DNA from 2 places in the Arthrobacter sp. PTI12 genome. Region 1 is predicted to be linked to the other one. Evidence: riboswitches for the same ligand, from Rfam matches in the RefSeq annotation. Region 1 holds a riboswitch; the other holds the start of a gene.

Evidence for each region. A riboswitch is a leader RNA that binds a small molecule or an ion and turns the genes downstream of it on or off. The one in region 1 is predicted to bind cyclic di-AMP.
Region 2: another riboswitch for cyclic di-AMP. It lies ahead of AC1MBU_RS11320 (C40 family peptidase); the one in region 1 lies ahead of AC1MBU_RS05050 (M23 family metallopeptidase).

The regions. Positions count from the first base shown of each region.
Region 1 covers NZ_CM155256.1:1,007,644-1,022,349, reverse strand. Annotated here, with positions in the region: gene AC1MBU_RS05095 (LLM class flavin-dependent oxidoreductase) at 1-820, opposite strand, end outside; gene fdhD (formate dehydrogenase accessory sulfurtransferase FdhD) at 850-1,692, opposite strand; gene AC1MBU_RS05085 (FdhF/YdeP family oxidoreductase) at 1,846-4,209, shown strand; gene AC1MBU_RS05080 (molybdopterin molybdotransferase MoeA) at 4,251-5,504, opposite strand; gene AC1MBU_RS05075 (DUF6457 domain-containing protein) at 5,501-5,785, opposite strand; gene mobA (molybdenum cofactor guanylyltransferase) at 5,799-6,440, opposite strand; gene AC1MBU_RS05065 (HNH endonuclease) at 6,437-6,937, opposite strand; gene AC1MBU_RS05060 (NlpC/P60 family protein) at 7,123-7,971, opposite strand; gene AC1MBU_RS05055 (NlpC/P60 family protein) at 7,995-8,801, opposite strand; cyclic di-AMP (ydaO/yuaA leader) riboswitch at 8,807-8,966, opposite strand; gene AC1MBU_RS05050 (M23 family metallopeptidase) at 9,123-10,001, opposite strand; cyclic di-AMP (ydaO/yuaA leader) riboswitch at 10,099-10,292, opposite strand; gene AC1MBU_RS05045 (iron-dependent transcriptional repressor DtxR) at 10,410-11,114, opposite strand; gene serC (phosphoserine transaminase) at 11,355-12,482, shown strand; gene AC1MBU_RS05035 (MFS transporter) at 12,479-13,765, opposite strand; gene AC1MBU_RS05030 (DUF3027 domain-containing protein) at 13,799-14,356, opposite strand; gene AC1MBU_RS05025 (cold-shock protein) at 14,362-14,706, opposite strand, start outside.
Region 2 covers NZ_CM155256.1:2,361,756-2,376,461, reverse strand. Annotated here, with positions in the region: gene AC1MBU_RS11400 (glycosyltransferase family 4 protein) at 1-834, opposite strand, end outside; gene AC1MBU_RS11395 (glycosyltransferase family protein) at 821-2,062, opposite strand; gene AC1MBU_RS11390 (DUF1540 domain-containing protein) at 2,267-2,557, opposite strand; gene AC1MBU_RS11385 (spermidine synthase) at 2,666-3,442, opposite strand; gene AC1MBU_RS11380 (aminotransferase class I/II-fold pyridoxal phosphate-dependent enzyme) at 3,439-4,665, opposite strand; gene coaD (pantetheine-phosphate adenylyltransferase) at 4,743-5,219, shown strand; gene AC1MBU_RS11370 (hypothetical protein) at 5,279-5,590, shown strand; gene AC1MBU_RS11365 (sulfate/molybdate ABC transporter ATP-binding protein) at 5,595-6,632, opposite strand; gene AC1MBU_RS11360 (ABC transporter permease) at 6,629-7,399, opposite strand; gene modA (molybdate ABC transporter substrate-binding protein) at 7,417-8,175, opposite strand; gene AC1MBU_RS11350 (TOBE domain-containing protein) at 8,172-8,606, opposite strand; gene AC1MBU_RS11345 (YceD family protein) at 8,824-9,357, shown strand; gene rpmF (50S ribosomal protein L32) at 9,360-9,563, shown strand; gene rnc (ribonuclease III) at 9,620-10,351, shown strand; gene mutM (bifunctional DNA-formamidopyrimidine glycosylase/DNA-(apurinic or apyrimidinic site) lyase) at 10,367-11,377, shown strand; gene AC1MBU_RS11325 (hypothetical protein) at 11,462-11,743, shown strand; cyclic di-AMP (ydaO/yuaA leader) riboswitch at 11,855-12,034, shown strand; gene AC1MBU_RS11320 (C40 family peptidase) at 12,039-12,959, shown strand; gene AC1MBU_RS11315 (NAD-dependent epimerase/dehydratase family protein) at 13,083-14,072, opposite strand; gene AC1MBU_RS11310 (alpha/beta fold hydrolase) at 14,069-14,706, opposite strand, start outside.

The sequences.
Region 1 (14,706 bases):
GCATGTTGTAAGTGACTCCGCTGGGTTTGGGAAAGCCGCGTTCCGCGGAAATACGGGTCATGCTGTCGAGCCAGTGCGGACGGAAGGCCTCCTTGGCTCCGTCACGGAGGATCAACCCGACGCCGCTGACGCCGACCCGCGGCACGGCTGTCCCCCTCGCGTTGAACTGTTCCCGGTAGAGCGCGGCGTGCTGCGCGAAATTGTCGACGGCACCACCCAGCAGCGCGTAAATGACCGATGTGCCCAGCCGTGCAGCACGCACCGACGACGACGGCGTCCCACCGGTTGCGATCCAAATGTCCAACTGCTCCCGGACCGGTCTCGGCAGGATCAGCGCATCCTGAAGCGGCGGCCGAAAACGGCCGGACCAGGTCAACCGTTCCTCGGCGTTGAGGCGCAGCAGAAGGTCGATCTTTTCCTCATAGAGTGCGTCGTAGTCTTCGAGGGCAGCACCGAACAGCGGGTAGGACTCGATGAAGGAGCCGCGGCCGGCGGTCAGTTCCGCCCGTCCGCCGGAGAGCAGGTCGAGGGTGGCGAACTGCTGGAAGACGCGCACCGGATCCTCGGTGCTGAGTACGGTGACCGCTGATCCCACGTGGATCTGCCGGGTCTGTGCGGCGGCGGCGGCCAGAACCGGCACTACGGAGGACACCGCGTAATCCGGCCGGTGATGTTCTCCGATACCGAAGTAGTGCAGGCCCACCTCATCGGCAAGCCGTGCCCGCTCCAGCAGATCGGCCATCCGTTGTTCGGGTGATACCCGTTCGCCGGTTACCGGGTTCGGGTGGATGTCGCCGAAGCTGAAGATGCCAAGTTCCATACTGGTGTGCAACTCCGGGCCCGGTGCCCCTATTCCGGGTTTGAGCCTGCGACAATACGCTGCGGGTGTGTGTAGCAGTTCAGTGTCTGCCCCCGGCTGAAACCGACAAGCGTGATCCCGGATTCCTCCGCCAGGTCCGCAGCCAACGACGACGGGGCGCTCACGGCCGCGAGGATCGGTATACCGGCAAGGTGCGCCTTCTGGACCAGCTCGAACGAGGCGCGTCCAGAGACCTGCAGAATTGTTCCCCGCAGCGGCAGCAGATCCGAGCGCAGTGCCCAGCCCACCACCTTGTCCACGGCGTTGTGCCTGCCCACGTCCTCACGGAGGCACAGGAGCTCGCCGTCCCGGGAGAACAGTCCCGCCGCGTGGACGCCGCCCGTACGGTCGAAAAGCTTCTGGCTGGTCCGCAGCCGGTCCGGCAGGGAGGCAAGGACCGGCAGATCCACGGTGCCGTCGTCGTCGTGCACGTCGAAGCGGCCCGACTTCCGGACCGCGTCAATGGAGGCTGTTCCACAGATGCCGCAGGAACTGGAGGTATAGACATGGCGTTCCATCGATGTATCCGGCAGCGCTACGTCCGGGCGGAGCTGGGCCTCGACCACGTTGAAGGTCTGCCGGCCCTCCTCGTCCACCCCGGCGCAATAGCGAAGCGCGAGGATTTCACCGGGCTCGGCAACTACGCCTTCGGAGACGAGAAAACCTGCGACCAGATCGAAATCATCGCCCGGGGTGCGCATGGTGACGCTGAAGGCGCGTCCGCCCAGCCTGATCTCCAGGGGTTCCTCACCGGCCAGGCGGTCCTCCCGCCGGCTGACCGTGCCGTCCAGCCGGTAGCGCGTAATCCGCCGCCTGTCCATCACCCGCGTCATCAATTCACCTTTCGGTTGGGCCTGGATTGAGCCTAATGGACGCTTCAACCTTCAGCGACCGGCGCCGCGTGTATCCCACATTCGATGTTCCTGAGCGACAATGGGTCAGGTAGGACCACTCAGCGCTGAGAAGCGGCCTAGAAAGGATGCGCGATGACTCGCTCAAACCCTCCCGTCGAAGAAGCAGACGAGAATGATCTCGATGTCGGTACACCCAAGGAATGGGCGGCCGGATTGCCCGGCGTGTACCACTCCATGCAGCCTGCTTTGAAGCATATGGGTGTCGAACGAAGCGCCCGCACCCTGCTCCGGATGAACCAGAAGCAGGGCTTCGACTGCATGAGCTGCGCCTGGCCGGACCCGTCGGATCACCGCAGCACCTTTGAATACTGCGAGAACGGCGCCAAGGCGGTCACGTGGGAGGCCACACCGGTCACTGTGTCCTCCCAGTTCTGGGCAGAGCATTCCATCACCGAACTGCGCGGACGGTCAGAGTACTGGCTCGGCATGCAGGGCCGGCTGACGGAACCCGTCTACAAGGCGGCCGGTGAGGATCACTACCGGCCCGTGAGCTGGGACAGGGCGATCACGATCATCTCGGACAAGCTGAAGAGCCTCGCCTCCCCCGATGAAGCGGCGTTCTACACGAGCGGGCGCGCGTCCAACGAGGCAGCATTCATCTACCAGCTGTTCATCCGTGCACTGGGCACCAACAACATGCCGGACTGCTCGAACATGTGCCACGAGTCATCCGGCGTTGCCATGGGCCAGACCATCGGGATCGGCAAAGCGACCGTCGCATACAACGACTACCTGAACTGCGATCTGATGATCGTCATCGGCCAGAATCCCGGGACCAACCATCCGCGGATGTTGAGCGCCATGGAGAAGCAGAAGGAAAACGGCGGCCAGATAGTGGCAGTCAACCCGCTGCCCGAGGCCGGCCTGCGCCGGTTCAAGAATCCCCAGAAGCCCAAGGGCGTAGTGGGTCGCGGCACCGATCTTGCCGACCAGTTCCTGCAGATCCGAAGCGGCGGCGACATGGCGCTGCTTCAGGCGGTGTCCAAGCGGGTGCTCGAGGCCGAGGACAGGAACCCCGGCACGGTGCTGGATCATGAATTCATCGCTGAATACTGTGAGGGGCTGGACGAACTACGGGAACACCTGTCGGGTCTTGATGAGGAGACCGTGCTGGAGGCGACGGGGCTGCGTTCTGAAGAGATCGACGAACTGGCCGACCGCTACATCAGGTCCAAGAGGACCATCATTACCTGGGCCATGGGCGTCACGCAGCAGAAGAACGGCGTCGGCACCATCAAGGAAATGATCAACCTGCTGCTGCTGCGCGGCAACATGGGCCGGCCTGGCGCGGGCGCCTCTCCCATCCGCGGACACTCCAATGTGCAGGGCGACCGCACCATGGGCATCTGGGAGCAGATGCCGGACTCGTTCCTGGACGCGCTCGGTAAGGAATTCCGGTTTGAACCACCCCGCGAGCACGGCGTGGACTCCGTCGCGGCGGTCAGGGGAATGCGCGACGGCGACATCAAGTTCTTCCTCGCACTCGGCGGCAACTTCGTCGCAGCGATGTCGGACACCGCAGCCACCGAAGCGGCCATGCAGAACCTTGAGATGAACGCGCAGATCTCCACCAAGCTCAATCGCTCCCACACGGTTATCAGTGAGGACGCAGAAGCGCTCATCCTTCCCACGCTCGGCCGCACCGAGATCGACATCCAGGCAACCGGCCCGCAGTTCGTCTCCGTCGAGGACACTGTCAGCGCCGTGCACTCCTCTGAAGGCAGGGTAGACCCGGTGGCACCGGGGCTGCTGTCCGAGGTTGCCATCGTGAGCCGGTTGGCACAGGCCACCATCGGTGACCGCATTGACGCTGACTGGCAGGGATTCGAGGACGACTACGACCGCATCCGGGACCACATTGCACACGTGGTTCCAGGGTGTGAGAACTACAACCGGCGGATCCGCGAGAAGGACGGCTTCCTGCTGGCCAACGGGCCGCGTGATTCGCGAAAGTTCAATACCCCCAGCGGCAAGGCGATGATCACCGTCAACGAACTGGACCCGATGGAGTGCCCGCCCGGCCGCTTGATCCTCCAGACCATGCGCTCGCATGACCAGTTCAACACCACCATCTACGGCTACAACGACCGCTACCGCGGAATCAAGAAGGGCCGCCATGTGGTCTTTGTGAATCCCGAGGATCTCGCAGAACTCGGCTTCAAGGACGGCGATCTTGTGGACGTGCACGGCGAGTACCTGGACGGCAAGGACCGCGCGCTGCGCAAGTTCCGGGCGGTTGCGTACCCCACCGCACGCGGCTGTGCTGCGGCGTACTACCCGGAGGCAAACGTCCTGGTTCCGCTGGACGACACCGTGAAGGGCAGCAACACCCCGGTCTCAAAGGGCGTCATCATCCGGCTGGAGCCGGCAGCTGACGGGCCGGCGGGCGGCACCGGCGAGGAGAACGCGCGGGAGAACATGCCGGCTACCGTCTGACCTGCACCGCCCTGCCGCGTTTCAGCTGAACGAGGGAGCTGCTAGCTGAACCACGGCAGGGTGAGTGCCGGTACCTTTTCGTCCGGCTCACAACCATGTTCAGGTACAACGAGGACGCCGTCGGCATCCGCCAGACCGCGCAGCATGCCCGAACGGTGGTGGACTGTGGGCATGGCGCGTCCGTTCTCCAGGCGGTACGGCACCAGCCGAGTGCGCCCTTCCAGCGGCTTGAAGGCCTCACCTGCCAGAACTGAGCGGGACTCCGGGAAGGCGGCTCCCCGCAGACCGGCCAACAGCGGTGCTCCCACCGTGAACAGCGCCATCATCGCGGCGAGCGGGTTGCCGGGCAGGCCCACAAAGAATCGGCCGTCCGGCAGCCGTGCCAGGAGCGTAGGGTGTCCGGGGCGCATGGCGATGCCGTCGATGAGAAGCTCAGCCTCGAGCACAGCCAGCGCGCGGCGGATGTGGTCCGCATCCGAGGAACCGGTGCCGCCGGTGCTGATCAGGACGTCTCCGGAAGCCCTCGCGAGAGAGACTTCATCTGTGGCCTCGGCGCTGATGGCAGCAACGACGTCGTCCAGATCATCACGCGCGCGGGCCACCGTATCCACGTGGCCGCCCAGCATGGTGAGCAGGCCGGGCAACTGCGGGCCGAACGTATCGCGAACCTGGCCCGCCTCGGGCAACCCTGCCTCGATCACTTCATCACCGGTCAACAGCAGGGACACCCGTGGCGCACGGAGAACGGGAAGCGTGTCATACCCGCAGACTGCGGCCAGCGCGATCTGCGCGGGATTGAGCACCGCACCGGCAGCTATGGCCTGCGCTCCCTCTGCCGCTTCCTCACCTGCCGGGCGGATATGTTCGTTCTCGAGCGGCTCGTCGGGGCGGGCACGGTCATTGCGGGTGAGCATGCCATCCCGGATGGCTCCGTGCTCAGAACGAAGAATTCCGGTAGCCCCTCGGGGCACCACGCCGCCTGTAAGGATGAACGTGGCCTGACCGGGTTCCAGCGTGGCGTAGCCGGACTTCTTGTGCTCGTGTGCCCGGTGCCAGGGGCTCTCATCCTCCTGAACGGGTGTGATCAGCATCCACGGCGGCTCACCGCTGAGCGCCCAACCGTCCATCGCCGAGGACGCGTAGTGCGGGATGGGCTGCAGCGCCACGACAGGTTCAGCAAGGGTCTGGCCGAGAGCGTCCGCGAGGTTCACGGTCTGTACAGGCTTAGGAGATGCCGATTCATACGCCAGCCGCCGGGCCTCCTGCCAGCTCAACTCGTGCCCTGCACTGCTCATCGGCGGTCTTCCGACCCGGCGACGGGCGGGCACGCCGCATGGGCGGCCCGCAGCGCTGACCGCATGGCCGTTCCGCTGTCTGCCTGCCCGATCCCGACGGCCATTCCGGCTGCATAACCGGCGATGAACGTGGTGAGCGGCGCTGCGGGTCGAACAACCGAGTGCGCCGCCTGACCGGCCAGCGCCAAAACGGCATCGACATCGACCTCGATGCCCTCAAGTTCAAACGTTTCCAGAAGCTTCTCGCTCCACTGCCTGAGCAGGCGTTCCCGATCCTCCATGGTGAACCTTCCGCTATCTGCCCGCGCCTGGCTCCTCCACCCCGAACTGCCGGGCATCGGACCACGTATCAATGTCAGTGGTTGAGCCCGCGGGAACTTCGACTGGACTCCATGTCACCCTAGCAAGGAGCGCGCGCATAGACAGATTCCTTACTTCCTGCTTTTCCACTGTGGCCAGGTCAGCCCAGCGGTACAGTGCGGCAAGCGGTTGGTCCCTGCCGCCGTCGTGAGCCAGAACCGAGGCGCCCGTTTCAGCGGCGCCTCGCATGAGTGCAGGCAGTGCGTCGCTGATCCGCGGCATGTCGCACGCAAGCACAAGCACCCAGGGCGCGGGATCGGTCATCAGATGTACGACGGCGGCGCTCACCGCCGCTGCCGGCCCCCCGAAGGGCGGGTCTTCCCGTACCAGTTCCGCCCGGGGCGGCAGATCGGGCGCCGGTCCGCCAACAACGACAAGCCGCCGGGCTTCATTCAGAGCGCTGCAGGTTCGTTCCAGAAGGGAGAATCCATCGACGATCAGGGTTGACTTGGGGACCCCTCCGAGCCTTGAGGACCTGCCTCCGGTGAGCACAACGGCGTCGTACATCAACTCGCTGGCGCCACCGACACCGGCGGCAATGCTACCGGCGCCCCGGCCGTCGCGTGTATTGCTCACGCGGCGTTGTCAGCGGGCAGGAATTCGCACCACTGCGGCAGCGGTTTTTCCAATTCCCGGATCTGCCAGAACGTCCCCCGGGGCGGCGTAGGCACAATTCGCAGGGACCAACCCAGCGAGGCCAGTGTCTTGTCACCCTTGGCGTTGTTGCAGCGTAGGCAGCAGGCCACCAGATTCTCCCAACTGTCCTCGCCCCCACGCGATCGCGGAACAACGTGATCAATGGTCGAGGCAGGCTTGCCGCAGTAGGCGCACAGGTGGTTGTCACGCCGGAGCACTCCACGGCGGGTCGCGACGGTGCCGCTACGGTAGGGGATCTTCACATACCTGTTGAGGAGGATGACTGATGGCCGCGACAGCACTTCGTTGGGGCCCACTACCGGGTCCTCCCCTTCTGCGACGACGCTGGCCTTGCCCGTAAGAACAAGCACGAGCGCCCGGCGGAAGGTCACGACCGCCAGTGGTTCGTATCCAGCATTCAGAACGAGAGTGCGCATGCACATTCCTCTTTGCCATCCATAGCCGCAGGATTGAATCCCTGAGGTCCCTGAAGCTACGGCGAAGGTACTTCGGATTGACAGTGCAAGAGTAAGCCGTTGCCGGGAGGATCCGTCAATCGCCACGCACGACAAAGCCCTCCGCCTGATAGGCAGAGGGCTTTGTCGAGGGAGGGTAAGGGAGATCAGCCGCCAACGCGGATGTAAACACCGCCGGAGCCGAGTTCTGCAGGTGCCACAACGGTCTGGTTGCCATTGAAACCACCGTGAACGGCCTGCCCTCCACCGATGTATACAGCGATGTGGGCTGCGCCCATGCCACCGTCAGCGTAGTAGATGAGATCGCCGGGAATAGCTTCCGCGGCGCTGACCGTGCGGCCGAGGGAGAGATAGCCGGCCGGCCATCCATGGAAGTTGATGCCGGCAGCGGCAAGGGCGTTGCTGGCGAGGCGGGTGCAGTCCTGGATTACTCCGAGCTGACCCTGCGCAGCGGCAGCAATGGTGGCCGCTACACCCGAGGAGACCTGGGGAGCTGCGGGCGCGGGCTTCTCGGCGACAGCAGCCGGTGCAGCAACAGGAGCCGCTGCCTGTATGGCGACAGCGGCCTCCGCTACGACGGCGGGTGCTGCTTCTGCGACTGTAGCTGTCTCCGCCACCGGAGCGGCTTCGATGATCTGGGCCTGCGGCTGCACAACAGGTACAGCCTCGACAACAGGGGCAGCCACAGTGGGCGCCGCCACTGCCTTGACGGCAGCCTTGTTGAAGGAGATTTTGGCATCCGCCGGGGCCTGAATCGGGGCCTTGGCGCCCTGAACCTCAAGCGTGGTGGTGACGGTGTTGCGCTCCGCGGGCAGCTCCACAGCGTTGGCCGCGACTCCGCTGGACAGAACGAGGCCCGAAGCCGCCGCGATGACGGCTGCCTGGCGACCTACACCGCCGGCGTTGTCACTGACTGCGCGGGCAATGGAGGAGAGGTGGGCTGAACGCTGCACTTCGGCGCGGTGGCGCGCTATGGCACGGGTGTTAGAGGTCATGTGTGTGCTCCAGGTATCTGTTCTTAGCTAACGCGGACGAAGCTAGAGCCAGCGAGATCGGACAGGCTGTGCAGCCCGGTATTCATACCGTTCAGGCCACCGCTGATGACCTGGCCGTTACCTACGTAGATGGCAACGTGACCTGCGGAGACAACGAGGTCACCGGGTGCAGGAGTGGAAACGACTGAGCCGAAAGCGAAGAAATCGCTCGGCGCGATGTCCCCGACCGACTTGCCGATTGAGCGCAGCGCCTTCTCAACCATGGCGGTGCAATCCTGGGCAACGCCGATCTGCGAGTAGGCCGAGCCTACGAGCGCTGCGCCGATTCCGCTGGAGGTGGGCGCCTCGACGGGAGCCGGAGCCTCAGCGGCGGGAGCCTTTACCTCAACCTCTGCCTGGGGAGCTGCCGCAACCTCGACGGCGGGCTCAACGACCGGGGCCGGAGCGGCCACAGCTGCTTCATTCTGAACTACTGCTTCAGCCTGCACTGTGACGGCTGGGGCGGGCTCAACAGCCTCGACGACCGGAGCTGCTACAGCTTCAACGGCTGCTCGCTCGAAGGTGACGGTTGCGTCAGCGGCGGCGCTGACGCTGACCGGCTGAGCTGCCACGGCACTGAGGGTCTTGACTGCCTGGGCCGAGCGCTGGGCGTCAGAAGCGCCATGAGCCGGAAGGCCTGCGGTGAGGACGAGTCCGGAAGCAGCGACGATGACTGCTGCCTGGCGTCCTACGGAACCTGCGTTCGAAGACACAGCCCTGGAAATGGCTGCGAGCGAATTTGTATGAGCCGGAACCGCACGATGGCGCCCCAGCGCAGAGCTATTTGACACGTTGAATTGCCTCTCCCTACGCCTGCGAGGTGAGCTGTCGGATTCGGATGGGAGTCACCCGGCCGCGGATCGTCTCAGATCCAGCGACTTAACCCCAAGGACTTCAAGAAGAAGCCCACAATTGGTTCCCCCGCCCCTGCCATGCGATTGTTGCGAACGGAACTCGTACAGTGGCAGAGCTAGGCGATCTGCACGAGTGCGCCGAACCCCCTGCGATTCGGCACGAGTTAGACGGTACATCAGTTCTCTGGCTATGTCACATTCCGGTCACGGAACGGTGTGTTCATGATTACGACGCGGCCAACCGGCGCGGAAAATGACTCAGAGCCAGCCGAGCGGATCGACGTTTTTGCCGTCGACAAGGACCTCAAAATGCAGGTGGCATCCGGTTGAGGCGCCTGTGGAACCCACGCGTGCTATCGCGTCGCCACGCTCCACAACCTGGCCCACCGCCACGTCCATGGCCGACAGGTGGTTGTAGGTGGTTTCCAGTCCGTTGGCATGCTTGATCACCACACGGTTGCCGCCCCCGTATGCGTGCCAGCCTGCAAACGTGACGGTGCCGGCCGCAGCCGCCAAGACAGAGGTCCCGCAGGCTTCGCTCATGTCCTGTCCGGTGTGGAGTTCCCCTGCACCGGTGATTGGGCTGATCCTGGCTCCGAAAGCGGAGCTCATCACCATACGGTCCAAGGGTGCTGAGAGAGAGCCCTTGGCCTCCGCAGTCACGATGTCTCCACCGGATGCGGAAACGATCTCGGCAAGCTTCGCATCGGGATCGAAGGTGCTGTGCAGTGCCGCGCGGTCAAATGAGACATCCGCACCGGCGGCAGCCTGCACTGGCTGCAGTTCTTCCTGCTCAGCTGCAGCAGCCACGGTTTGCGCTTCAGCGGGCACCACTGCGGCGGTGGTGGGCAGCGCAACCGTGAGCACCATGCCAGAGGCAGCGGCCGCAATGGCAACCTTCTGGCTGAGTCCGGCGAAGGAAACGTCGCGGCGAGTGCTGGCTGCGCGGCGTCGTCGTTCGGTGCGTTGGGCATCACGGGGGCGTAAGGAAACTACCGGGGCTACCGTTCCGGTGCGGGCTTCACGGCGGGGCAGCGGATTATCCGGGCAGGTGGAAACCGGCGCCGGGAAAGCGTTGATTTCAGTGCACACCGGGCTGGACGGCGCTGCTGCGTTGTCCGCAGCCTGACGTGCCAAGCGCTCAGCTCGTTCCCGCCTATGCGCATCGCGTGGCCGCGCTTCAGCGACCGGGGTGCTCGCACGGCGGCGCCCCGAAGCAGTGTTCGACAAGGAGACCCTTTCTCATTCTTTGCCTGCGAAGTTAGCTGTCGGATTCGAGTATGAGAAAACTCGGTTCAGATCCCTGCGGTGTGGCAGCATCCGAACTTCACCCCAAGGCCATGGCATGCCATGACCGGTTGTGGGTCCTCCGCCCCTGTCCATCTGTGTAACACTGCGTTCGCTGACAGGGTTAGGCAGGCGAACCAGGTAACGCTGGAGTATCAGCGCCAGGAACCAACTATAGCCGTGAGCGCCGGAAAGTAATCATTTCGTAACCATGCTGTGGATATCCTTCGGGAATCCAGAGCCTTCCGGTCCGGCGCCTCAGAACTGCGGCTGAACCGCCACAAAAACATGCGAAGCAACTTCCGGCGGCAACTCCAGCGCACCCTCCACGCCGGGCACCCGAACGGACACGTAGTCTCCCACTGCCTGCAGGGTCATCTGCGCTCCGGGACGCAGACCGCCTTCGTCCAGTTGGGTCAGCAGTTCGGGATCCACCTGAATGGGTTCGGCCAGCCGGACAAGGGTAACAATCGAACCCGCAGTGTAGTTTGCCATCGTGTCCGTAAGCGTGCGCACGCCCAAGGTGAACGCTTCCGACGGGGTACCGCCCAGGGCCTCAAGGCCAGGGATGGGATTGCCGTAGGGTGATTCGGTCGGCTGGCCCAGCAGCTCATACAGGCGCCGCTCAACCCGCTCGCTCATCACGTGTTCCCACCTGCACGCCTCATCGTGGACGTAGGCCCAGTCCAGGCCGATGACATCGGAGAGCAGTCGTTCCGCCAGCCGATGCTTGCGCATCACCTCGGTGGCCCGCCGGCGCCCGAGCTCGGTCAGTTCAAGGTGACGGTCGCCGGTCACCACTACGAGTCCGTCACGTTCCATCCGACCGACAGTCTGCGAGACCGTAGGGCCTGAGTGACGAAGGCGCTCGGCGATCCGGGCACGCAGCGCAACGATGTTTTCTTCCTCAAGTTCAAGGATTGTCCGCAGATACATCTCGGTGGTGTCGATGAGGTCCGTCATTTGCGGGGTTCAGCTCCTTGGCACTGGTGCGGTTTGAGCGTTGATGCAGCGGCTGCCTGCAGTGCCCAACAGATGGGCCGCCGTCGTCATCCCTACGCCCCACAAGGTTAACCCATTTACACAGCGTCACCCGCCCCGCTGATCCGGGCGCATCCGAAGCCGGTCACAATGCATCTGCGCTGAGCGTGCTGGGGCAGAATGGTCTGCGACCCCATCGCAAGCAACCTCCCTGGAGTAACCATGAGCGATCCCGCCGACATCCGCATCCCCGCCGAGCTGCTGCCGCAGGATGGCCGGTTCGGTGCGGGTCCCTCCAGAACGCGCCCCGAGCAGCTGGAAGCGCTGAACCGGGCAGGAACGGCCCTGCTTGGAACCTCACATCGGCAGGCACCGGTCAAGAATCTGGTGGGTTCGGTCCGGGCCGGTTTGATGGACTTCTTCGGCGCCCCGGAAGGCTACGAAGTGATTCTCGGTGTTGGAGGGTCCACTGCTTTTTGGGATGTCGCCTCCTTCGGTCTCGTTGAAGCGCGTGCGCAGCATCTCTCCTTTGGTGAGTTCGGATCCAAGTTCGCAGCGGCGACGTCCAAGGCACCATTCCTGGGCGAGTCAACGGTCATCACCTCTGACCCCGGCTCCCGGCCGGTGCCCGTCGCGGAGCCGGGCATCGACTTCTATGCCTGGCCGCAGAACGAAACCTCAACCGGTGTGGCGGCGCCGGTCGAGCGGGTGGCGGGCGCGGATCACGGCGCGCTCATCTGCATCGATGCAACCTCCGCTGCCGGCGGGTTGTCGGTGGACGTCTCAGAGGCTGACGTGTACTACTTTGCTCCGCAGAAGAACTTCGCGTCCGACGGCGGACTCTGGCTTGGCCTCTTTTCCCCCGCTGCACTCGAAAGGGCAGCGGCGATCAAGGCTTCGAAGCGCTGGATCCCGGACTTCCTCGACCTTCAGACGGCGATCGACAACTCACGCCTGAATCAGACCTACAACACACCGGCACTGTCCACGCTTGTGACACTCAATGCTCAGATCGAGTGGCTCAACAGCAACGGCGGGCTGGAATTCGCTGCAGCGCGAACCGCCGATTCCGCCAGCCGCATCTACAGTTGGGCTGAGTCCTCCGCCGTTGCCGCACCCTTTGTGCAGAACCCGGACCACCGCTCCAACGTCATCGCGACGATCGACTTCGCGGAGACTGTTGACGCTGCCGCCGTAGCCAGGACCCTCCGCGCAAACGGGATTGTCGACGTCGAACCGTACCGGAAGCTGGGCCGCAACCAGTTGCGCATCGCCACCTTCGTGGCAATCGAGCCCGCCGACGTATCGGCGCTGCTGGAATGCATTGACTACGTGGTGGAGCGTTCCTAGCCGTTCCGTTCCGCAGTATTCCGCGCTGTCGCGGCAAGGGTCAGTTTGAGCCGCCGCGGCGAGGGATGGATGAGACGGACCCGCACGTGATGCGACCGCGCTACCCAGGCCAGCCCGGCCACCGCGGCCACGAAGCCCGACGCCGCAGCGACCACCAGTCCCCACCGCGGCCCGTAGGCGTTGGTGACCCAACCGACGATGGGCGCTCCGATAGGCGTCCCGCCCAGGAAGATCGCAAAGTACAGGGCCATGACCCGGCCGCGCATCTCCTGCACGGTTGTGGTCTGAACGTAGGCGTTGGCGCTGGTCATCAGCGTCAGCGCGAAGAGTCCCACTGGAACAAGGGCCAGCCCGAAAAGCCAGACGGACGGTGCCAGCGCAGCCAGCAGGCACGCGAGGCCAAAGGCACCGGCTGCTCCGAAGACGAACCTGAGCCGCGGCCGGTCCCGCCTCGCCGAAAGCAGCGCCCCCGCCACGGAACCCACCGCCATGATCGAGGACAGCGTGCCGAAGACTCCCGCGCCTGTTCCGAACTCAGTGCGTGCCATCGCCGCAATATAGACGGCGAAGTTCAAGCCGAAGGTTCCGACCACGAAAATTGCGAACATCACCATCATGAGATCCGGCCGCTGCTGCACATAGCGGAAACCTGCTCGGATCCTCCCGCGACCGGGCGCCGAGCGGTTGAGTACACGCAGTTCTTTTTGACGGATAGTGACGAGGACGAAGATCATCGCCCCGAACGTCACTGCGTTGATCAGGAAGACCCAGCCGGGCCCTACGGCAACCGTGAGTAAACCCGCAACTGCGGGACCGAACATCCGAGCGCCGTTGAAAGAGGCGCTGTTCAGGGCCACCGCGTTGGGAAGGTAATCATCGCGCACCAGTTCGGAGACGAAGGCCTGGCGCGCGGGAGCGTCAATGGCGGAGACGACGCCCAGAGCAAGCGCAAACGCGTACACATGCCAGAGCTCCGCCAGGCCGAGCACCACGAGGAGGCCCAGCCCTACGCCGAGCGCCGCCATCGCGGCCTGGGTTCCCATCAATAGCTTGCGGCGATCAACGGAGTCAGCGATCAGCCCGGCCCACGGAGCTATGAAGAGCTGCGGCCCCAACTGCAAGGCCATGACAATACCCATAGCCGCGGCGTCCTGATCGGTGAGGATGTCATAGACAAGCCAGTCCTGGGCTGTGCGCTGCATCCAGGTGCCCACGTTGGAAATCAGGGCGCCGATGAACCAGAGCCGGTAGTTGTGGATATGCAGGGATCGGAACATGCCCATCAGGCAGCCTTCCTTTCCGCGCTCCCCCACACCTCAGGCAACTGGAGATTCGCCTCCAGGGGCGGCCTCGGCGTCAGTCTCAGCAACGTCAACCTCCGGAACCCGTGCGGCGTCCTCCGAAGTTGCATCTTCCGGAGTTGCATCTTCCGGCGTTACGGCTTTCGGTGCTGCCGAGTCTTCCTCCGCTGTGTCCTCCGGGCGAACGCGTTCAGACCAGGGCACCCAGTCAGGCGCCAAAAGTGCGTTTTCGGAGGGCAGCAGCCCTACTTCACAGACCGTGGCGTCCTTGCCGCGCGGAACCCGCGCCAGGGTTGCGAACCAGTGCCAGCCCTCGTACCCGGGGACGTGTGCGGCGAAGCGATGCGTCACGAGCCGCTCGGCATCGGGGAAAGCACCGACATGCTCCCCCACCTCATGTTCCCCGGCAACCTCCAGCAGGCCATTCCGCGCGGCGTCCACCGCCGCAGCCAGCACAGCGTCAGGCCTGGACGGCTTACGGACCGGCCTGCGCTTTGCTGCAGGCGCTGCGGGGGCCGCCGTCGCGACGGGCTCCGCCTCAGCTGTTTCCATTGATGCCGGGGTTTCACTCATGCGGGCTAAACGTCCAGATCATCCGCGACCGCGCGCAGCACTGCGGCGACCTTCGCGGAGTGCGACTTGTCCGGGTACCGCCCGCGCCGCAAACCGTTGGACACATCATCCAGCAGCCGGATCAGATCCTCGGTGATCACGGCCATGTCATCAGCGTTCTTGCGCGTTGCCTTGGCAACCGAGGGCGGCACGTCAAGAATGCGTGCGGACAGCGCCTGGAGACCCTTGCGTCCGTCAGCGACTCCGAACTCGAGCCGCGTTCCGACCTTGACTTCAGTCACGCCGGCCGGAAGCGCCGAGGCATGCAGGAACACTTCCTTGCCGTCATCCGTCGCCAGGAAACCGAAACC
Region 2 (14,706 bases), 1.4 Mb from region 1:
GCTCAAGCCGAGGAGCCTGACGCGGTCGGCCAGGCTATCAGCCAACTCCCCACCTCCTGCTATGCGCACGTCTACCTGGACGCCGGAGCGCACGAGCGCCGAAACAGCGTCAATCAGGAGCGAGAAGCCTTTCTTTTCCACGAGCCGTCCAACTGCGGCGATCCGGAAGGGCGTGTGGATGGGAGCGGGTTCCCTGAAAGGGAAGCGGCTGAGCTCCAGCCCGTTGTAGACGCGGTGGAGCCGGCCCGATGCGGCCTGCGCAAGGGTTGAGAGGTACCGGTAGTTGAAGTTGCTCACGGTGACCGTGTGGTGCGCCGCCTGTATGAGGCGGATGAGTTCAGCCTGGTCAACCTGCTCGTGGTAGATGTCCTTGGCATGGGCAGTGAAGGAGAACGGAACGCCCGTGAGCGCGGAGGCAATGCGGGCGGTGCGTGCTGCGATCGATCCGAAATGGGCGTGGAGATGGGTAATTCCCCGCTCAGTTACCCGGGTTGCCAGTTCGACGCCCTGGTGCACCTCAGATGCCTCGCATTCAGCGAGATCGGGCAGGAGAGCGGCGAAGCGCTGGGCGAAGTTGGGGATCACGTTGTGGGCGGCGGCAATGATGGGCCAGCCCTCGGACAATTTCTGCGGGCGGGCCACGTAGGTAACGGGTGCCTGGACACGGGCCAGCTCGGGGTGGAAGCGGGGGTCAACGGGCGGGCGAAGCGAGAAGATCTCGAGGTCCTCGCCGGCTGCTTCACGGGCGAGGATTTCCGTGACAATGAAAGTTTCCGAAAAGCGTGGGTAGATTTTCAGGACGTAACCGACGCGCCCCTCGTTAGACAGCTGCATGACGGGTCCAATCCGTGCGTCGTTGGGAGCTGTTGTCCGGCTGGGCCAGGAGCTCGGATGCATACTCGTAGGTTGTTGCGAGTCCATCGAGGTTGACTCCATCGCGGGCAACCTCCTGCCCGCCCACTTGCGCCCACCAGGTGGAAAGTGTGTCCGGGGTGAACTCGTCGGGGTGGCAGAAATCGAGCAACCGGTGCCGAGCCAGGCCGCGTGCGCGAATCAGCTGCTCCCGGCGCGGGTGGACCCGCGGCACAATCAGGGCAGGGGTGGTGGTGCTCATGATTTCGCACACGGTGTTGTACCCGCCCATGGCGACGACAGCCGCCGCCGACTGTATCTCTGCAAGGGCGTCCCGCACGGATCCGACGACATGCGTGCCGGGGCCGGCCGCCGCCTCAACCTGTGCACGGTCGCCTTTCGGCATCTGGGGACCGGTGACAATGAGGTGCTCGAGCCCCTCCGGGAGCCTGGCGCGGGCGGCGGTCAGGGTTACGTCAAGACCGTCGGATCCGCCGCCGGCCATCGTGACGACGAAGGGGACCCCGGTGGCGCCGGTACGACGCCGGACCGGACGGCCGAGGGAAAGGTATCCGGTGTGCCGCACGAGGTGGGCGAGGCTGCCTGGAATTTCGCCGGAGCGCACCGGATCGTGGACTAACGGATCCCCGTACACCCAAAACTCATCGAACGTCCGGTCCACACGGTCCAGATCCAGTGCGGTCCATTCACGACGTGCAGCCGAGGGTTGGTCGAGAACTTCGCGCAAGCCGAGCACTACCCGGCACGACGGATGCTCGCGCCGCAGCTGCTCCAGCCCGTTCGCCAGTTCATGCTCCACTCCAAACGGGTGCCGGTCTACAACCACAAGGTGAGGACGGAAGTCGTGGAACACTGCAGCGATCAGGGATGACCGAAGTTTGATGATGTCCTTCTGCTGAACACTCAGGTGCCGGGCTTCATAGCCTCCCGTGCCCTTCGCGATACCCGGCACCACCACCCAGTCCCACCCCTCGGGGATTTCGAAGCGGGTGGCTGCGGCGACTCCCGTGACCAGCACTCCGCTCACCGTCCGGCCTGCCCGCCTGAAGCTGCCGGTGAGAGCATGCGCCAGCGCGAGGTTGCGGCGGGTATGTCCCAACCCCTGGGAATCGTGCGAGTACAGGACCACGCGAAGCGTCCCGCGTTTCTGCGCTCCGGCCGTCGTGGACCTGCTGTCCTTCACCGTCATGGCTTGCATCCAACTTTCCCCGCAGCCAACTGGAACCGCAGGTTTCCCATTTAGCCAGCCGGCTATGAGACGTCGGTGAGCTATTCATGAGAGAGCTCTCATATGAAGTGGTGTGTGGAGCGGAAGTTAGTGGGTGCACGTAGGAGTGCCCGTCCCCTGCAGCCACAGATGCAGGGGACGGGCACTATTCATGCCGGAGCGGCGCTACCGTGGCTGGTAGGAAAGGCAGTCAGCCAGATCAGAACCGGACCCGATCTTCACGTCGTGCTTGTTGCACATGAGATGGCTGTTGTGAACGCACTCGTTGCGTTGGCAGGCACCCACATGCGCAAGGACCATCGGCAGGCCGCCGGTCTCCGAGGTATCGATGAAGGTTGCGCAGGAAGCGTGCTCGGGACTGCCGCTGACTGTGATGGCATACGCGGTGCAGCCGTCGTGGTTGAAGGCGCAGGTGTGAACGGTGCAATCGGATACTTCAGTGACTTCCGTTGTCATGATTCCTCCATCAACGGTGATCGGAAAATTGTCCGTGCAGTAGTTCAACGGTACTGCGGGTTATGGCCCGTGACACGGGTTCTTTAGCGCATGAAAACTGCGCGTAAATCAGCGCTTTCTACCGGCGAAATCCGTGTAGTCGGCGCCGGTCAGGAGTGCGGCCGGATGCGGTCCCGCAGCCGCAAGGGGCGCCGTCCACGCCGGGTTCCACCATGTTGACGCCGCCAGCACGATGTTTCCCGCGTGCTGCCCGGTGAACATGGCGGTCTCGCCCAGCGCCGCGACGTCGTACCCGGTCTCCAGCAGCAGGCGCGCCTGTTCGCGGGCGAAGGTCAGCGGAGGATCATCGCCTACGTTCACAAGCACAACGCCGCCGGGTGCGGCAGCCCTGGTGAGCAGGCGGTAAACCTCCGGCGTGGCCAATTCGGTGGCCCCGTCGGCACCGGAGAACACATCGAGAACGACGGCGTCAAACGCACCTTCAGTGCAGGCGGCGAGTGTGTCGCTCGCGTCTTCTACCAGTAGCTCGCAGTCGGTACCCGGTGGTAGCGGCAGGTGCTCCACCACGAAAGCAAGCAGTTCCCGCTCGCGCTCGACGGCAACCTGGCGGGATCCGGGACGGGTGGCCTGTACGTAACGGGCCAGGGTCAGTGCACCTGCTCCGAGGTGCAGGACGCGTATCGGCTCCCCGGCTGGCTTGAACACGTCAAGGACGTTCGCGATCCGGCGGAGGTACTCATAGAAAACGTTGTGTGGATCGGCGAGGTCGACGTGCGACTGCTGCGCACCGCCGATGCTCAGGATGAAGGCGCCGTCGTTATAGGCATCCATGTCAATTTCAGCATGCGCACCTGCCGCGCGGAGGTAGCGGGACGGCACGCTCACAGCCGCTCCCGGAGCGAGGACAGGCGGTGTACCGCGTCGGCGAGCACTTCCTCCTTCTTGCAGAACGCGAAGCGCAGGAGTGAGCGGGTGCGCCGTGCTCCTGCCTCATGACAGAACACCGGAACGGGGATTGCCGCCACACCAACCAGTTCCGGCATGCGCCTGGCCAGGGCGACGGCATCGGTGACGCCGAGCGGAGCTGCATCGACGACGGTGAAGTAAGTCGCCTGCGGGGTGAAGACGTCAAAGCCGGCGGCACTGAGGCCTTCCCCCAGGAGGTCCCGCCTGTACCGGAGGGAGTCGGCGATCGAGCGGTAGAAGGAGTCCTCCAGGCCCAACCCGAGCGCCACAGCGCCCTGAAACGGAGTGCCGGAACTGTAGCTGAGGAAGGATTTCACGCTGCGGACTGAATCCACCAGGTCAGCAGGCCCGGTCAACCAACCAATTTTCCAGCCGGTCACCGAAAACGTCTTTCCTGCTGAGGAGATCGTGACTGTGCGCTCCCATGCGCCGGGCAGAGTGGCTACCGGGATATGTGTCGCTGCGAACGTCAGATGCTCGTACACCTCGTCGGTGACAATGATGGCGCCGAAGCGCTCGGCCAGTTCAACGACGCGGACAAGCGTTTCCCGGGTGAACACGGTGCCCATGGGATTATGCGGGTTATTCACCACGATCACCCGGGTACGCTCGCTCATGGCGGCTTCAAGGGCTTCCAGATCCGGTTGGTACGCCGGCGCGACCAGCGGCGCAGTGGTGTGCCGGGCTCCGCTGAGGCCGATGATGGCACCGTAGGAGTCATAGAACGGCTCGAACGTCAGCACCTCGTCCCCCGGTCCGGCGAAGGCGAGGATTGACGCGGCTATCGCCTCAGTGGCGCCGGTGGACACAACAACTTCCCGTTCGGCGTCAAGGGGCAGTCCGTAGAAGCGCTGCTGGTGAGCTGCAATCGCCTCCCGGAGCACGGGGAGCCCACGCCCGGGGGCGTACTGGTTCATACCGGAGGCGATGTTCTCGCGGGCGGCATTCAGGAGGAGTTCAGGCCCGTCCTCGTCCGGGTAGCCCTGGCCCAGGTTGATCGCATTGTGCTGCCCGGCGAGCGCCGTTATCTCTTCAAAAATAACGGTTCCGAGGCTGCCGTCGGGGGAGAGAAGGTTTGCACCCCGGGCGGTTCGCTGCCAACCGGAGAGTGGTCTTGCCGCGGCGGATTGGTTCGATTCCATGTCATCCAGTATCCCGAACCCGCGATTCCGGTTGGGACACGACTGAAAACCCTCCTCTCACGCGGTAGATTCGTTGTATGCGTCGAGCCGTCTGCCCTGGATCCTTTGACCCCATCCACAATGGGCATCTCGAGGTTATTGCCCGTGCCGCCAGCCTTTTCGACGAAGTGATCGTCGCAGTCTCCACCAACTACGCCAAGAAGTACCGGTTCGAGCTCGAGGACCGGCTGGAGATTGCCCGCGAAACTCTCACATTCCTCCGCGGCGTTTCTGTGCTGCACATGGGCGACGGACTCCTGGCGGATTTCTGCCGGAAGCAGGGTGCAAACCTGATCGTCAAGGGCGTGCGGTCAAGCGCGGACTTCGAGTACGAGCTGCCGATGGCTGCAATGAACCGCCAGTTGGCCGGAGTTGAGACCGTGTTCATACCGGCGGAGGCAAGCTACTCGCACCTCTCGTCGACGCTTTTGAAGGAGGTCGCGGGCCTGGGCGGTGACATTTCGCCCTTTGTTCCCAAGGCTGTGCTCAAGCGGCTGAACGAAGATGCCCACTGAATTGCCTACGCTTCAGTAGAATCAGGAATACCAGTGCCGGGCGGACAAAAGAGGACACAGTGGGCAAGAGCCGAATCAAGCCTCAGGACACGTTTCCTGACAACCTGAATCAGCTTGAGGATAACCAGGTAGAGGTCCTCAACAGCAAGGTGCATCGTCAGCTTGAGGTCGAGTACGTCGAGGAAGGCACCCCGGACCCGGAGACGGAACACCGGCAGGAGGAGCTGAACGAGGAACTTGATGACAGGGACCTCCTGTCGGAGGTTTCTACCGAGCACACCGGGCCGGCGTCTTCAAACCACGACGCCGGTGCGCCGCAGGTTGCTGGTTCGCCCGAAGATGCTGTCGATCGGAAAGCCGACAGCCGCTGAGGGCTCAGCGCAGATAGATCTCAACTTCGGCGGACTTCACGCTGAAGTACACCTCTGCCCCCGGCAGCAGGTCGAGTTCCGCTGCAGACGCCGTGGTGATCTCCGCGCTCAGATGATCGGCCCGCACAGTGGTGCGTCCGCCGTGCTGCTCGAGGTCGGTGATGGTCACGGCCAGCACGTTCCGCGGACTACCTGTCGGTCGGAGCCGGTGGACCGCCACGGCGCGCGGGCTGAAGACGGCAGCAGCCTCCTCGCCCGCCGGAAGATCCCGATCCCGCAGCGCCGCCAGCTGTACGCCTCCCGGCGTAAGGAGACCATCGCGCGTTGTCGTGCCGGTCATGAGGTTCACCCCGGCGAGTCCTGCAGCGAAGCTGCTGCGCGGCCGTTCGAGGACCAGCCGGGTGGGTCCGTCCTCAACGATCCGCCCGCCGTCGACAATCACAACGCGGTCGGCCAGCAGCAGAGCGTCGACGATGTCATGGGTGACGATGATCGCGCTTCGCCCCTCGAGTACCCGTCGGAGCATCCTGCGCACCATTGGTGCCACCGAAATGTCCAGTGCAGCCAATGGCTCGTCCAACAGCAGAAGCGCAGGCTCAGCGGCCAACGCCCGTGCAACGGCCACCCGTTGCGCCTGTCCGCCGGAAAGGCTCACCGGCCGGCGGTGTGCAAGATCGGCTGCATCCACTTCTCGAAGCCAGCGGTGGGCTTCTTTGCGGGCTGCGCTCCGCGGCACGCCGGCGCACCGGGGGCCAAAGGCAACGTTCTCCAGAACCGAAAGGTGCGGGAAAAGCAGCGCATCCTGCGCCAACAGGGCGATACCGCGGGTATGCGGCGCAAGCCACTCGCCGTCGTCGTACAGGGTTTTTCCATCCAGGGTGGCCGAGCCACAGTCCGGGCGAAGCAGGCCGGCCAGCACGCTGAGCAGCGTGGATTTCCCAGCGCCATTAGGCCCCATCAGCGCTACCGTCTCTCCGGTGGCGAGGGAGAACCGGACGTCGAAATCCCGGGCTGGAACGTGCGCGGTGAAATCCAGGCTCATGGTGCATTGCCCTCATGAATCCGGTGCGCCACGGCGACCACCAGCACCGCAACCGCGACGAGCACGAGGGACAACGCCACCGCGGCGTCCGGGTCAGTCTCCCGCTGCAGATAGATTTCGAGCGGCAGCGTCCGGGTGACGCCCTGCAGGCTTCCGGCGAACGTCAGCGTCGCCCCGAACTCGCCGAGGGCGCGCGCGAAGGACAGCACGGCACCGGAAACGATCCCGGGCCCCACGAGGGGGAGGCTTACCCGCCGCAGCACCGTGGTGGGTCCCGCCCCCAGCGTTGCAGCGACGGCCTCGTACCGGGTACCTGCAGTGCGCAGGGCGCCCTCGAGGCTCAGCACGAGGAACGGCAGCGCGACAAAAGTCTGCGCCAGCACGACGGCGGCGGTCGAGAACGCGATGTCCACCCCTAACACCCGCAGCGACTCGCCAAGCAAGCCCTGCCTGCCGAACGTGTAGAGCAGAGCGATACCGCCGACCACAGGCGGCAGCACCAACGGCAGGAGCACGAGCGCCCGGAGGACGCGCTGGCCCCTGAACCGGGTGCGCGCGAGGGCGAACGCCATGGGTACACCGAAAAGGACGCAGAGCAACGTACTTGTTCCTGAGGTCTGGAGGCTCAGGAGCAGCGCGGCGCGTGAGGAGTCGGAGGCTACCAACTCTGCGAACCGGGACCAGTCCACGCGAAGAACGAGTGCGGCGAGCGGCACAATGAGGAACAGGGCACCCGCCGCTGCGACCGCAAGAAGCCAGCGCGGCATTCCGGAATAGACTCCGGTCACTGGTCGGGCTTCCCGAAGCCGTGGGAGGACAGTATCTCCTGGCCGCTCCCTCCAAGGACGAGGTCAATGAAGTCCGAGGCCGAATCCCCGCTGCTTCCAACCGCTGCGATCGGATAGGTATTTACTGCCTGCGCGGCGGCATCGAACGGTACGCCGTCCACGGCGCCGCCCGAGGCGTCAACATCGGTGACATAGACCAGCCCGGCGTCGGCCTGCCCGGAGGAGACCTTGCCAAGGACGTCGGTAACCGAGCCCTCCTCGCTGACGGGCTCAAGCCAGACGCCGCCTACTTCCTGCGCTGCCGCAGCCGCGGCTCCGCAGGGCACCTGCGGAGCGCACAGCACCGTGGCAATACCAGGCTCTGTGAGTGACTCAAGAGATTCGATGCCGAGCGGGTTTCCCGCTGCCACTGCGATGGTCAGCACGTTGGTGGCAAACGTCTTCGACGGCGAGGCCAGCAGGCCCTCGGCAGCTACCTGCTCCATCGTGGCAGTATTCGCCGGGGCGAAGACCTCGGCGGGCGCCCCGGCGATGATCTGCGTCGCCAGGTCCGATGATCCCGCAAGGTTCAGTTGCACGCTCAGCCCTGGATGGACGGCTTCGAATTCAGTGGCGATTTCCTCAAAGGGGGCCTGGAGTGAAGCGGCTGCGTAGACGTTGAGGACGCCATCCGCCGCCGGATCCGTGTTGCTGCAGGAGGCAAGGGCACACACGACGACGACGGCGCTCACCAGCCTGCGCAAGCGGCGCGTCACCTGGGGCCGCCGGCTGATCGGGGTTGAGAGGTGAAATTATCCGCTGATGTCTCAACGATGACGTTAGTTGCTTTGATGACAGCAACAGCAACGGTGCCCGGCTCTATCCCAAGCTCGCGTACCGCTTCGCTGCTCATCAGGGAAACAACCCGGAGCGGTCCGCACTGGAGCTCGACCTGCGACATCACTCTGTCGCTGGTTACCTCTGTCACCAGCCCCACAAAGCGGTTGCGGGCGGACGTTGCAACACCGTGCGGGTCTGCGGGAAGGACAGCGCGATCGCGTGCCAGGCGTGCGAGCTCCAGTCCGTCGACAGAGAGGACACCCGATGAGCGCTTAGCGCCCAGGATTCCATCGTCGATCCAGCGGCGCACGGTATCGGTACTGACGCCCAGAAACTGCGCGGCGTCTCGGATGCGTACTTGAGTCATAACATCCAACCTATCGTGGTATGTGCAACCAAATGACCCGTATCTGAACAGATTTTTCCATCCCGGTCGAGACCATGGCGGAATGGGTTTGGGGCGGGGCTTGGTTTCGGGCTAAGATGGTTCGTCGGTCACATGTTCTACAGGAGTTTTCATCAAAAGCGATCTCAGTTCGCCCCTGGTCTTCAACGTCAGGGATCTTGGGCGCAGCCCGGGGAGCATGCGGACAGTCGAAGAACATGTGCCCGCGCCGAAAGATTTTGGTGTGGCGCTCATCGGCGTTCAGGAAGGCTCCAGCATGGAGTTGGACCTGAGGTTCGAGGCTGTGCACGAGGGGATCCTGGTATCGGGAACCGTTGACGTCGAAGTATCCGGCGAATGCGGTAGGTGCCTGGACCCGCTCAGCTACGGCACCAGTGTCGATGTGCAGGAACTCTTCTACTACGACGCCCCTGAGATGGCGGAGGATGAAGAGGAGGACCTGCAGCGTCAGGTCGAGAATGACACAGTCAATCTCGAACCGGTGCTGCGGGACGCAGTAGTGACATCGCTGCCGTTCCAACCGGTATGCCGGGAGGACTGCCAGGGTTTGTGCGCTGAATGTGGTGCTCGCCTGGAAGATGACCCCGGACACCGGCACGAGGTCCTTGACCCCCGCTGGGCTGCTCTGACAGGGTTGGCCGGTGCGGCCGCCGGCCCTGAGGCAGCGGAACCAGAAGTTAAGACAGAGTCAGACAAGAGAGAAGAGAGTTAGTCGTGGCTGTTCCCAAGCGGAAAATGTCCCGCTCGAATACGCGTGCACGCCGGTCCCAGTGGAAGGCTGTTGCTCCCAAGCTGGTGAAGACGGTGGAGAACGGTCGCGTCACTTACAGCCTTGCCCACCAGGCCAAGGTTGTCACCGATTCCGCCGGCACTGAGTTGTTCCTTGAGTACAAGGGCCGCAAGGTAGCCGACGTCTAAACGCCAAGAGCACCGGTTTACGGTGCTTGAGGCTTCGATCGCGAAAGCGTCGCCGCGTGGAGAGTTCAGAAGATCTTTTGAAGCGTCTCGGTGTCACTATTGACGCCGAGACGCTTCGTCTTGCCCTGACACATCGGTCCTATGCGTATGAACAGGGCGGAATCCCTACCAACGAACGCCTCGAATTCCTCGGCGACTCCGTCCTCGGGCTTTCGGTCACGGACGCTCTCTACCGGGACAATCCTGATCTTTCAGAGGGTGAACTCGCCAAGAGGCGTTCGGCGGTGGTGAGTACCCGCGCCCTCGCGAAGATTGCCCGCGGCCTTGATCTCGGGCAGCACATCCTCCTGGGACAGGGAGAGAAGCTCACCAATGGCTGGGACAAATCCTCAATTCTTGCTGACACCATGGAAGCCATCATCGGCGCCACCTATCTCAGCAACGGCATGGAGACCGCACGGTGCCTCGTCATGCGCATCATCGGTCCGGTGCTCCGGGACGCCGCAGCCCTTGGCGCCGGAACGGACTGGAAGACCAGCATCCAGGAAATCGCCGCGGCACAGCGCATGGGGGTTATCGACTACAAGGTGACGGGCTTCGGGCCTGACCATGACCGCCGGTTCGAGGCCGTCCTGGTGATCGGCGGAGCGACCTACGGTTCGGGTTCCGGGCGCTCCAAGAAGGAGGCCGAGCAAGAGGCTGCCTCTGCCTCGTGGAAGCTCCTTCAGCCTGAGGTAAACCAACTGCCTCTCGCACACGCGGACGCACAGCTCCGCCACTCCACGTGATCTTTGCACCTCGTTATGCCTGAGCTTCCTGAGGTGGAGGTAGTGCGCAGGGGTCTCGCGCGCTGGGTCCGCGGGCGCCGCATCGAGGCGGTCGACGTCCTGGACCCCCGTTCAATCCGCCGCCATGCCCTCGGCATCGAGGATTTCATTGGAAACCTCATCGGAGCCCGCGTCAGCGATGCCGTGCGTCGGGGCAAGTTCCTCTGGCTGCCCCTTACCCTCACCGATGACGACGGCGGCTCCCGGCCTGCGCCGTCACCGGACCTGGCGTCCTCAAAGGAACTCCCGGACGGCAGGCCGCCAGTTGCGCTCATGGCTCATCTTGGAATGAGCGGCCAGTTGCTGGTCGAGGACCGCACCCAGCCGGACGAGAAGCACCTGAAGGTTCGCCTTCGGCTGTCTCCGGCTGCTGGGCCTCAGCCGGTGCCGGAGGAGCTTCGTTTCGTGGACCAGCGGATCTTCGGCGGGCTTTTTGTCACGAGCATGGTGGCAACAGCTGATGGTCTTCCCGGCGGACTGGGGGAGGACCTCGTTCCCCTGGTGCCGGTTGAAGCGACGCACATCGCACGTGACCCGCTGGACCCTGCATTCTCCTTCGAGGATTTCTATCGCAAGCTGCATTCCCGCCGCACGGGGCTCAAACGCGCCTTGCTCGACCAGACGCTCGTCTCGGGAATCGGAAACATCTATGCCGACGAATCATTGTGGGCAGCGAAGCTGCACTACGCCCGCCCCACTGACACCCTTCGGCGTGCAGAAGCCTCGCGACTGGTCGAGTCGTGTAGGGACGTCATGATCCGGGCGCTCGAGGCAGGCGGCACCAGCTTCGATTCGCTTTACGTAAACGTGAACGGCGCGTCCGGATACTTTGAGCGCGCGCTGAACGCCTACGGGCGGGAGCGGAAGCCCTGTCGGCGATGCTTCGAGAATGGTTTGGATTCCCTGATCCGGCGCGACACCTTCATGAACCGGTCCTCATACACGTGCCCCAGGTGCCAGCCACGGCCGCGTAACGGACGCTGGTGAGCGGCTCCGACGTGACAAAAGTAAGTAAGCTGACTAGATTCGATATCTCAGTATCTCAGTACCCGACACGTCAGGAGTATCGCGATGAAGAACAAGTTGGTTTTTGCAGCAGGTATGGCAGCAGGCTACGTTCTGGGCGCCCGGGCCGGTCGTGCAAGCTATGAGCAGATCAAAGTGAAGGCCAACGAGCTCTGGAACAACCCGAAGGTCCAGGACAAGGTTTCCCAGGCATCGGAGACGGTAAAAACGAAGGCTCCGGAGGTTCAGGCGCAGGCAGAGCAGGCCCTGAAAAAGGCGCAGTCAGCCATGCACCGCAATGGCGATCAGGACGGCCCCAAAAGCGCGCAGGACGAGTACAAAATCTAATCCGGCGCGGCTGAACCGGCGTTTCTCGTGATTGAAATGTGACATCCAGCCCGAAAGAATGTAACGTTATGGACACGCCGGGCTCAAAAGCCCGGCTTCCTTCTGGTGGATTGCCTAATCCTGCCGCCGTCGGAAGGTCCGTTCGCTACACACTGCGGCAGGAGCGGGGGAACCAGATAGCGGGCTTCTTCAGAAGTCCTAGGGGTGAAGACTCACCGGTCCAAGACCGGTAGTCCGGGTGGCTCCCATCCGAATCCGACAGCTAACTCCGCCGGCATTGGGAGAGGCTATTTCCGTGTCCAAAAACCGTCATATCGCACGCCACCGTGCAACCCCGCCCAGCACCATGCAGGTCGTTTCCAAGGCAGTGAGCTCACACGCCGGCACCGTTGGCCGCCCAGCAGCCGTTGTTGTAGCAGCTTCCGGAATCATGTTCGGAGCGGCCCTGCCAGCAAGCGCGGGCACCACCACTTACACCCCAGCACCGTCAGTTGAGGCCAACGTCCAGGCTGCAGCCGCTCCTGTGGCCCCGGCAGCTCCGGTTGCTCCGGCTCCCGTGGCGCCGGCTCCGGCCGTCAATGCTCCTACCCACACTGTGCAGTCCGGGGACACTCTCGGCTCGATCGCAGCGAACTATGGCGTCAGCCTGGACGCCGTGTTCGCTGCTAACGGCCTCGGCTGGGATTCGATCATTTACCCGGGTCAGGTCATCAGCCTCTCCGGTAGCGCTGCTGCCGCTCCGGCTCCTGCCGCAGCTCCGGCGCCCGCTCCGGTACAGCAGATTCAGGTAGCAGCTCCGGCAGCCGCGCCTGCAGTGCAGGTACAGGCAGCTGCTGTTGCTCCGGCACCGGTCGAGACCAGCACCATGGGCATCAGCCTTGCCTCCAGCAACATCCAGGTTGCAGACAACTCGGGCAGCGCCAGCGGCGCAGGCATCCTCGCGTCGGCTAGGGCCCAGCTCGCAGCCGGTGCTATCCAGGATTGCACCGTGCTCCTCGAAAAGGCCCTTGGTACGGGCGATCTCGGACCGGCACAGTTCGCTGCGTACGGTACCCCGGTTAGCACACCTGCACCGGGCGACATTGTCATCACGGGCGGACACGTAGCCGTCTACGCCGGCAACGGCCAGGTCATCAGCAGCGGAATGAATGGTGCAAACCTCACCATGCAGCACCCGCTGAGCGATCTGCCGGGCGCCTACTTCGTGCGCGTCTAATCTTCGCGTTAGTCTCTCGTCGCTGGGGAGGACCTGTAAAGGTCCTTCCCAGCGGGATTTAATGAACCAACGCGACAGGTGGCAGGCTGAGGGTCCGATCGCAAACCGTCAGTTATCTGAACATCAGTGCCTGATGCGCGACGCTGAATCGCCATAGTGCGCGGCGAGGCGTGCAAAACCCTCGTCCAGGCTCACCTCCGGAGTCCAGCCAAGCAGGGACCTGGTGTGCCGCTGGTCGAACCAATGGGCCGTTGACAACTGCTCCGCGAGGAAGCGGGTCATGGGAGGCTCGCTGTCGGCCTTGGAAGCGCGCCAGATACTTTCGACGACGCTGCCGGCCGCTCTGCCTGCCCAGCCTGGGATCGATCTCCGGGGTTCCCGGACGCCGCCGGCGGAGCAAATGCGGGTGAGGAGCTCACCGATCGGGCGCGGTTCACCGTTCGTGATGACCAGCGGGGATCCGGAGATGTACTCCATCCGGTCAAGGGCGGCAGCGATGGCCGACGCCGCATTGTCCACGTAGGTTGTGTCAACGAGCGCGGTTCCACCGGCAAGCAGTGGCAGCCTGCCCGCGCGGGCCCGGCTGAGTACCCGCTCTACCAGCTGGGTGTCACCGGGTCCCCAGACAATATGGGGGCGCAGAACCGCGACCGGCATCTGGCCGTCGTTCGCCTCGAGAGCAAGGATCTCCGCCTGCGCCTTGGTGCGCGCATAGGATCCGCGGGCGAGCTCCGGCTGAGCCGGCCCGGCAACCGCGCCAACCAGCGACGCTCCGGTGTGGGCCACTGACGGCGAGGAAACGTGCACGAAGTGCTGAACGCCCGCGGACCGGGCCGCAGCCAGGAGCCCAGCTGTGCCGAGCACATTGGTGCGGTAGAAAGCATCCGGATTGCCGGTGACAGACACCTTTGCCGCGAGGTGAATGACGGCGTCGACCCCCGCGACAGCGTTCGCAAGGGCGGAACCGTCAGCGAGGTCACCTGCTAGGTCCTCCGCGCCCGGCACACCGGAGGGACGCCGCTGGAAGGTCCTGACATCGCGGCCGTTGCGCAGGAGCAGGGACGCCACCGCGCCGCCCAGCATCCCGCTGGCACCGGTGACGAGGACCTTCACGGCTTCTTCCTCCCACGCCCCTGGAGCGCGTCGCCGGCCCACGCAGCTACTGCTGTACGGTCGATTTTTGCGTTATGCCGGATATCGGTCGGAAGGGCGGACAGCGTGAGGACTGCAGCGAGACGGACTCCGCCCGGCCGGACAACGTCCCGGACCATATCCGACAAAGGGCCAGGCGCCAGGCCCGCCTGATCGGCAGCTTCCACAGGAACGACGACGGCGACAACGGCCTGTGTGCCCGTTGGACCGACACCGACCACGGCCGCCTGGCGAACCTCCTTCAACTGTTCGATCGACTGCTCGGGGCCCACGGGTGTCAGAACGCCGTCTGCGGACGTGATGACGTGTGCAAGCCGGCCCTCCACCCAGAGCCGTCCGTCCGCGTCGAGATGCCCGACGTCGCCGGTGCGGTGCCAGCCCGCGGTGCGTGATGATGCCCGCTCCGTGATCCATAACCGGTAATAGCGGTCTTTGACGTGCGGAGCACGCACGAGGATCTCGCCCGTAACGCCTGGCAAATCCGAGGGCACACCGGTGGCAGTGCCCGTGGGGTCAAGCGCGCTGATGCTGACCTCCGCACCCGGTACCGCTCGTCCAACACAGACGCCGTTCCCGGCTCCTGCTACCGAACTGT